4 regions of the Pseudarthrobacter niigatensis genome follow, and region 2 is predicted to be linked to each of the others. Evidence: predicted binding sites of a transcription regulator. Region 2 holds the regulator's gene; each other region holds the start of a gene.

Region 1 (2,199 bases), on a different contig from region 2:
CGATCTCGTCGCTCTGCGCCGAGATGGCGGCAACGTTAGCCACCTGGGTGCCCTCGACCGGGCGGGCGTTTTCGAGCAGGCGGGCAGCCACGGCCTCAACCGCAACCTCGATGCCGCGCTTGATCTGGCCGGGGGCAGCGCCGGCTGCAACGTTGCGCAGGCCTTCCTTGACCAGGGCCTGGGCCAGGACCGTGGCGGTGGTGGTGCCGTCGCCGGCAACATCGTTGGTCTTGGTGGCTACTTCCTTGGCCAACTGGGCGCCAAGGTTCTCGTAGGGATCGTCCAGTTCCACTTCGCGGGCGATGGTGACGCCGTCGTTCGTGATGGTGGGGGCGCCCCACTTCTTGTCCAGGACGACGTTGCGGCCGCGGGGGCCGAGCGTCACCTTGACGGTGTTCGCGAGCTTATCGATGCCGGCCTCAAGGGACCTGCGGGCAGCGTCGTTAAACGCAAGCTGCTTTGCCATGGTTTTGTCCTTTCAAAGACAGAAACCCCGCACTGCCGGCCAGCATGAGCATGGCCGGCAGCACGGGGATCCGAAGAGTTACTTGACGACGATTGCCAGGACGTCGCGGGCGGACAGCACGAGGTACTCGGTGCCGCCAGTCTTGACTTCAGTTCCGCCGTACTTGGAGTAGATGACGACGTCGCCAACTGCTACGTCAACGGGAACGCGGTTGCCATCTTCGAAGCGGCCGGGGCCAACTGCAACAACTTCGCCTTCCTGCGGCTTCTCCTGTGCGGAGTCCGGGATGACCAGGCCGGAAGCCGTGGTCTGCTCGGCTTCGAGCGGGCGGACAACAATACGATCCTCAAGAGGCTTAATAGAGACCGACACTCGGACCTCTCCTTTTCGTCAGCAAATTCGTGGACTGGAAAGCTTTCCGCCGTAGCTGGCAAACCGTCGTCGCGGTGCCGGCAGCAGCCTGGCTGGCAGCTCTTCATGTGTTAGCACCCTCCTAGGGAGAGTGCTAATGAAGACTCTATGTAAGGGTTAGCACTCGGTCAAGGTGAGTGCCAACGTTTCGTCATGGGCGTACACCCTCTGGCGCCCGACGGCGGTGGGCCGCCGGGGATGGTAGGCACCCCATCCCGGCAGCCCGGGTGGTCGGTGCCCCGCGTCGTCACCGGCCCAGGTCGTCGAAGTCCACGTCCTCGCCGCCCTCGGCATCGCCGTCGTCCTGGTTCCGTCCCCTGTACAGCACCCAGCCGGACACTGCCGCGGCGAGGAGCGCAGCAACGAGGAAGAAGATGCTCCCGGCCCGCGCGCCGTCGTACAGCCCTCGGATGTCCCTGGCCTCCTGGGTGTTGTCCTGGACGTTTTTGCCGCCCACCGAATAAACGGTCGCGTTGAAGGTGTCCAACAGGAAGATGATCACCATCAATGCGATGCAGACCACGGCCACCACGGCGGCGGCAATCAGGACGGGACGGGCGAACCTGGCCGGCCCGTGGTCCCCCGGTTCGTGGTCATCGGGCTCGCGGGGGGCTGCGCTCTCATCCATGGATTCAACAGTATCCGCATCCCGCCCATGCACTCCTCCACTAGGCTGGAACCCATGGCTCACGCTCCCCAGGACCAGATGGCACAGGACCAAATCGCACCGTTGCTGACCCCGGAGGGCTGGGAGTTGCTGGCGTCCCTGGGCCCATACCGCGATGAGGACTCGTTCGAGCTCAACGCTGCACTCCGGAAGGCAGGTCACCCTGCAGGACTCGTCTCGGCCGTCCTGACCCAATCGCGGCTGCGCACCAGGGCGGAGTCCAAGTTCGGCGAATTCGCCCGGCAGATGCTTTTCACGCAGGCTGGGTTGGAACAGGCCACGCGCCTGAGTGTCGCCGCCCACCACGCCCGGCGGTTCGCCGCCGCCGGGATCAGCCACGTGGCGGACCTTGGCTGCGGCCTGGGCGCGGACTCCCTGGCCCTGGCCTCCCTGGACCTCAACGTCACTGCCGTCGAAATGGACGAAACCACCGCGGCCTGCGCCACCGTGAACCTCATTCCCTTCCCCAACGCCACGGTGGTGCATGCCGACGCCTCGTCCGTCCCCCTGGACGGGATGGACGGCGTCTGGCTGGACCCGGCCCGGCGGGTCACCACCAGCTCCGGCACCAAGCGGATCTGGGACCCTGAGGCATTCTCGCCGCCGTTGTCCTTCGTGGAGTCACTGGCTGCCCGGGGCAAGGCCGTGGGCGTGA
Region 2 (2,199 bases):
CCGGAGCGCCGGCAGCCGGCCGCGGCGCCGGGGGTATGAGCCTGATGGGGCGGCCCTCCAGGAGGAAACCGAAGCCCAGCTTGAAGGACCGGGACTTCCCGCGGCGGTCCTCCAGGGCAACCACGTGCATCCCTCCGGACTTTTCCACCCGCGTCACGGCGCCTACCCAGCCTGACTGCACATCCTCCAGCACCATGCCCCGCTCCACCGGCACCTCGGGCAATTCCGACTTGGCCGGGGCGGAAATGCCGCGGGGCCCCCAGTTTTGGTAGTCCATGGATTCGATCCGCCTAGCGCTAGGTCCTCCGCACCGGAATTTCGCCCGGAGCGGTACCAATGCTAACAACGGGCCAAGGCATAATAGACTGTTAGCACTTAGGCATGTCGAGTGCTAACAAGGTGGCATCTGACGGGGCATGGGCCCTGCACCATGGATGGAGGTGGAGAGTGAGCGAGCCACGCAAACTGGAAGTGCTGCGGGCCATCGTGGAGGACTACGTCCACTCCCGCGAGCCGGTTGGGTCGAAAGCCCTGGTTGAGCGGCACCACCTTGGGGTTTCCAGCGCAACCATCCGGAATGACATGGCGGCCCTTGAGGACGAGGGATTAATCACGGCCCCCCACACCAGTGCAGGGCGGATTCCCACGGACAAGGGCTACCGGCTTTTCGTTGACCAGATCTCGGCGGTCAAGCCGCTGTCGGCGGCCGAACGCCGGGCTATCCAGTCCCTCCTTGAAGGCGCAGACGATCTCGACGACGTCCTGGACCGCACCGTCCGGCTGCTGTCGCAGCTGACCAACCAGGTGGCTGTGGTCCAGTACCCGCACCTCAGCAAGGCGTTGGTGCGCCACATCGAATTCGTGCTGCTTGCCCCCCGCAAGGTGCTGGTGGTCCTCATTGCCAACAGCGGCAAGGTGGAGCAGCGGGTCATCGACGTCGGCCAGGACCTGGGCGACGACGCAGTGGCAGCACTCCGCACGCGTTTCCTCGCCGCACTGTCCGGGACGCCGCTGAGCCGGCTTGCCACGGCGCTTCCCTCCGTCGTGGCCGGCACGGCACAGGCACAGCGGCAGGCTGCGCACGCCCTGGCACTTGGCCTCGAGGGGCTGGCGCAAAACACCAGGGAGGACCGGATGGTCATGGCCGGGACAGCCAACCTGGCCCGGTCAAACGTTGACTTCCCCCTCAGCATCGGTCCCGTGCTCGAGGCCCTCGAGGAGCAGGTGGTGATGCTGCGGTTGCTGAGCGAGATGGCCCAGGACCACCGCGGCGTTGCCGTCAGCATCGGAAGGGAAAACCCCTACGACGGCCTGGCCGAAGCGTCGGTGGTGGCCACCGGCTACGGCCCCGACAGCGTCGCCAAGGTAGGAATCCTCGGGCCCACCAGGATGGACTACCCCACCACCATGGCCGCCGTCCGGGCAGTGGCCCGGTACCTTTCCAGGATTTTGGGGCCCTGACCCGCGCGGCCGGAGCATGTTGCGGCCGGGAACAACGGGCCGGGCCGCCCGACTGAACGCAGTACAACAAGGAAGAGATACGAACTTTGAGCAGCCACTATGACGTCCTTGGAGTCTCACCCGAAGCTACGGGCGAAGAGATCAAAAAGGCCTACCGCAAACTGGCCCGCACCCTCCACCCGGACGTAAACCCCGGTGAGGATGCCTCGGAACGCTTCAAGGCAGTAACTCACGCCTACGAGGTCCTCTCCGACCCCCAGAAGCGGCGGATCTACGACACCACGGGCAACGAGAACGGCACGGACAACGGCTTCGGCGGAGCCGGCTACGCGGGCCAGGGCTTCGCATTCCAGGACATCTTCGACACCTTCTTCGGCGCCGGGGGCAGCTCCGGCCCGGCTTCCCGTGTCCGCCGCGGCCAGGACGCCCTCATCAGCGTCCGGATCGACCTTCGCGACGCCGTGTTCGGCGTGAACAAGAAGCTCGAAGTGGACACCGCCGTGGTCTGCCCCACCTGTGAGGGATCCTGCTGCCGGCCCGGCACCCACCCCGAGCGCTGCGACATCTGCGGCGGCAGCGGCCAGGTCCAGCGGGCCGTCCGCTCCATCCTGGGCCAGGTCATGACTGCGGCCCCCTGCGGCACCTGCGAAGGCTTCGGCACCGTCATCAAGGACCCCTGCAACGAATGCAGCGGCCAGGGCCGGATCCGCAGCCGGCGTTCGCTGACCATCAAGGTCC
Region 3 (2,199 bases), on a different contig from region 2:
CGCCGCCACCGGCGACGATACCTTCCTCAACGGCAGCCTTGGCGTTGCGCACTGCGTCTTCGATGCGGTGCTTGCGCTCCTTGAGCTCAACCTCGGTTGCGGCTCCGGCCTTGATGACTGCAACGCCGCCGGCCAGCTTGGCCAGGCGCTCCTGCAGCTTCTCGCGGTCGTAGTCGGAGTCGGAGTTCTCGATCTCGGCGCGGATCTGGGAAACGCGGCCGGCGATCTGGTCGGCGTCGCCGGCACCTTCGACGATGGTGGTCTCGTCCTTGGTGACAACTACCTTGCGGGCCTGGCCCAGGAGCTCCAGGCCGGCAGTCTCCAGCTTGAGGCCAACTTCCTCGGAGATGACCTGGCCGCCGGTGAGGACGGCGATGTCGGCGAGCTGGGCCTTGCGGCGGTCGCCGAAGCCCGGAGCCTTGACGGCGACGGACTTGAAGGTGCCGCGGATCTTGTTCACGATCAGGGTGGCCAGGGCCTCGCCCTCGATGTCCTCGGCAATGATCAGCAGCGGCTTGTTGGACTGCATGACCTTTTCCAGGACAGCAACCAGTTCCTTGACGTTGGAGATCTTGGAGTTGACGATCAGGATGTACGGATCCTCGAGGACCGTTTCCTGGCGCTCAGCGTCGGTGACGAAGTAGGCGGAGATGTAGCCCTTGTCGAAGCGCATGCCTTCGGTGAGTTCCAGCTCCAGGCCGAAGGTGTTGGATTCCTCGACCGTGATGACGCCTTCCTTGCCCACCTTGTCCAGGGCTTCGGCGATGAGGGCACCGATCTCGTCGTCACCGGCGGAGATGGAGGCGGTGGCCGCGATCTCTTCCTTGGTTTCGATTTCCTTGGCGGAGTTCAGCAGTTCGGCGGTGACGGCGTCAACGGCCTTCTCGATGCCGCGCTTGAGGGACAGCGGGTCGGCGCCGGCAGCAACGTTGCGCAGGCCTTCCTTGACCAGGGCCTGGGCCAGGACGGTTGCCGTGGTGGTGCCGTCACCGGCAACGTCGTCGGTCTTCTTGGCAACTTCCTTGACCAGCTCGGCGCCGATCTTCTCGTAAGGATCGTCCAGCTCGATCTCCTTGGCGATGGAGACACCATCGTTGGTGATCGTGGGGGCGCCCCACTTCTTTTCGAGGACGACGTTGCGTCCACGCGGGCCGAGGGTGACCTTAACGGCGTCGGCGAGGGTGTTCAGGCCACGCTCAAGGCCGCGGCGTGCCTCTTCATCAAATGCAATGATCTTGGCCATAACGGCAATAGTCCTTTCGGGACAGTCGTTAAGAATGAACCTTCGCTGCAGTGCCCGCGACGGACGATCCTTTGCCGGGGGCCTCTGTATGCCTCCGGGCGGGGATCTCACTGAAGTGAGGTGTTTCTTTCGCTCGTCGACCGGTGCCGTGCGCTGCCGGCCGGAACCAGGCGTTGCTTTAGCAGTCGGTACGTCAGAGTGCTAAGTCAATAATTAGCACTCCCCAGGTGAGAGTGCAAGCGAAAAGACGCGTAACGCCCCGCAGGCAGGGTCCGCTTCGCCCAGGGCGATCAGCCGGAGTGGCCCGCCGTCTCCCGGCCGGACAGAGAGGGGTTGTTGTCGGCCCCGAAGGTGTACACGGAGAAAGCGGCCGAGGTGATGTCCCCATTGGAATCGAAGGCAACCGGGCCCGATTCGCCGTCGTAATTGATGTCCGGGGTGCCTGCGAGACCACCGAGGCACTCCTTGTAGCTCAGGCAGGGGGCGGCCGGCGCGCCGGCACCGGAGGAAGCCGTTCCCCCGGAGACCGGGACCAGGTTCGCGGCAATGGAGCGGCCGGCGTCATCCTGTGCACGGGCCGCGGCCAGGGCCGCCAGTGTGACGGCGTCGTAGGTTTCAGCGGCGAAGGAGACATCCTTGAGTGCCGGGTCAACGGCCAGCAGTTTCGCCTGGAACGCAGCGCCGGGCAACTGCCCGGGCACGACGGCGCGGGCACCTTCGAGTGTCCCGGGTGCGAGCCCGGACCCGTAGCGGGCAAACGCGCCGTCGCTGAGGATGATCCGGGAGCCGGCAACGCCTGCACTGTTCAGCTCCACCAGGGCGTCCCGTGCACCCTCGCGGGCAATCACGACGACGGCGTCCGGCTTGGCCTTGGACGCGGAGCGGGCGGCCTCGGCGGCAGCACCGGCTTTGAAACGGGCGCCGGGCAGGACCGTGAGTCCGGCCCCTTTGGCTGC
Region 4 (2,199 bases), on a different contig from region 2:
CCGCGAGGCAGGCCGTGGCGGGGACGGCACGTCCGGCGCTTCCGACGGCAGCCAAGGAGGCCCCGCCGTCGTCCTCGATGCCTACGCACTGGCCGCCTTGGTGCACCTGGAGGACCAGCTGGACCCTTGGCGCGGCCGGTTGATTCTCACGCCGAATCCCACGGAAGCGGCCATCCTGCTGGGACGGGATGTGGCGGACCTCGAACGGGACGTCGCCGGGATCTCTGAACGATTTGGTGCCGTGGTCAGCTGCCAGGGGCTGGTCAGCAAGCCAACGGGGCCCGATGCGGACGGCCCCGGCCTGTGGAAGATCACCACCGGGTACGGCGGTTTGGGAACGTCCGGCAGCGGCGACGTGCTGGCGGGGGCGATTGCCGGGCTCCGGGCGCGAGGCACTACCTGCGCACAGGCAGCCTGCTGGGGTACGCACCTGCACGCAGCAGCGGCGGACCGGCTGGCCAGCAGGATGGGTCCCCTGGGATTCCTGGCCCGCGAGCTGGCGGATGAACTGCCCGCGCTGATGCTGGAACTCAGCGTCTGAACGCCTAGCCGCAGCACGCCCGCAGCGGGAGTCCTGGGACATGGATGGCCCCCGGCCGAAACCGGGGGCCACCGTGGCGGGAGGGTAAGGCTTACGCTGCCGATGCGCTGTCTGGCGCTGTGGCGTGCACAGAATGGCGATTCGCCCCAAAAAGGCAGTCAACAGATGTGCCCGCCTCCCGGTCCTGTGATGAAACTAAGCGGCGATTTCCTGCTTTGCCCCCTTCGTTTCGATCTCGATCTTGCGCGGCTTGGCCTTTTCGGCAACCGGGATCCGCAGCGTCAGGACGCCGGCGTCATAGCTGGCCTTGATGTGGTCAGTGTCCAGCGTGTCGCCGAGGATCAGTTGGCGGCTGAAGACGCCGCGCGGCCGTTCAGAGGCGACCAATTCGGTGTCCTTGCCCACGGGGTCCGGGCGTTCGGCCCGCACCGTCAGGACATTCCGTTCAACATCCAGGTCCACCGAGTCCACGGAGACACCGGGCAAATCAAAGGCCACGACGAATTCCTGGTCCTCCCGCCATGCATCCATCGGCATCGCCGCCGGGCGTGCAGCCGTGCCGAGGACCTGCTGGGCCAGCCTGTCCAGCTCGCGGAACGGATCGGTTCGCATCAACATGGCTTCCCTCCTCGTAAGAGATGGTCCAACATCATTCCCGAATCAGCCGATCTATGGTGGCTGATATAGATTTTTTAGCACTGGAGAACCAGGTCCGCAAGGGTTTCCAGCAGCGGATTCCGGAGAATTTTCCGGCCACCGCGGGCATGGAAAAGGGCCCTCCCAGCCGTGCACGGGCAGGCAGCGGAAGGGCCCTTTGAGGTTGGCGGTCAGTCCCGGGTGGGGTCCGGGCGGAGCGGCGCCGGGCCGGGATCCGGGACGGGAAGCGGTCCCGGAGGCGCCGGTGCGGGGAACGGATTCGGGGATGGCGGGCCGGGAGGGTGCGGCTGGGTGGGGTCCGGGGAGGTGGGCTCCGGGCCCGGTTCCGGCGGGAACGGCTCAGGTTCGTGCACTGGCGGGATGGTCATGAACTTCCCTTCTCACGCTGGGCGGATGTGCCTTGGACTGCCCAGCCTACGCTTGCGCTCCGTCTGCAACCACCCTCCCCTCCCCGGTTGCTCCATCAGTTTTGGTCCCTAAACGCCGGTTTTAGGAGCCATAGGTGATGGAGCATCACGACGGCGGGGGGTGCCAACGTGCGGATCCGTCAGTCCCGGACCGGGAGGATGAGACCCAGGGTCTTCGCCCTCTTCCAGCCAAGGGCGTCTCCCCCGACAGCGAACGGCCCCGTGGCCCGCGGGGGTGGTGGATATATTGAATCCATGACCTCCACTTCCCTGCAGGATTCCGCCGGCACTGCGGTCCCGGCTCCCCCGGCCGCCAAAAAGATCCCCACCGAGCGCACCCACCACGGGGAGACCTTCGTGGACAACTACGAGTGGCTGCGGGACAAGGAATCGGCGGAGGTGGTAGAGCACCTGCGGGCCGAAAACGCCTACCAGGAAGCCGTCACGGCGCACCAGGAACCGCTCCGGGAGGCCATTTTCCAGGAGATCAAAGGCCGCACCCAAGAAACCGACCTGTCCGTCCCGCACCGCAAGGACGGCTGGTGGTACTTCAGCCGCTCGGCGGAGGGCAAGGAGTACGGCATCCACTGCCGG

Evidence for each region. Region 2 encodes HrcA, which represses chaperone genes, less so after heat shock. Its sites were predicted from a motif close to TTNGCACTCGNNNNNNNCGAGTGCNAA; they were not measured.
Region 1: groES (co-chaperone GroES) is a predicted target of HrcA. The motif match lies at 995-1,021, and genes of this name have one in related genera.
Region 3: groL (chaperonin GroEL) is a predicted target of HrcA. The motif match lies at 1,422-1,448, and genes of this name have one in related genera.
Region 4: J2T23_RS09840 (Hsp20/alpha crystallin family protein) is a predicted target of HrcA. The motif match lies at 1,234-1,260, and genes of this name have one in related genera.

What each region holds. Positions count from the first base shown of each region.
Region 1 covers NZ_JAUSTB010000002.1:14,717-16,915, reverse strand. The annotation lists gene groL (chaperonin GroEL) at 1-466, opposite strand, end outside; gene groES (co-chaperone GroES) at 545-838, opposite strand; gene J2T23_RS03210 (hypothetical protein) at 1,125-1,505, opposite strand; gene J2T23_RS03205 (class I SAM-dependent methyltransferase) at 1,560-2,199, shown strand, end outside.
Region 2 covers NZ_JAUSTB010000001.1:243,958-246,156, forward strand. The annotation lists gene J2T23_RS01170 (DUF3097 domain-containing protein) at 1-277, opposite strand, end outside; gene hrcA (heat-inducible transcriptional repressor HrcA) at 448-1,461, shown strand; gene dnaJ (molecular chaperone DnaJ) at 1,548-2,199, shown strand, end outside.
Region 3 covers NZ_JAUSTB010000009.1:45,630-47,828, reverse strand. The annotation lists gene groL (chaperonin GroEL) at 1-1,243, opposite strand, end outside; gene J2T23_RS13745 (ABC transporter substrate-binding protein) at 1,534-2,199, opposite strand, start outside.
Region 4 covers NZ_JAUSTB010000005.1:203,451-205,649, forward strand. The annotation lists gene J2T23_RS09835 (NAD(P)H-hydrate dehydratase) at 1-541, shown strand, start outside; gene J2T23_RS09840 (Hsp20/alpha crystallin family protein) at 737-1,159, opposite strand; gene J2T23_RS09845 (hypothetical protein) at 1,369-1,566, opposite strand; gene J2T23_RS09850 (S9 family peptidase) at 1,861-2,199, shown strand, end outside.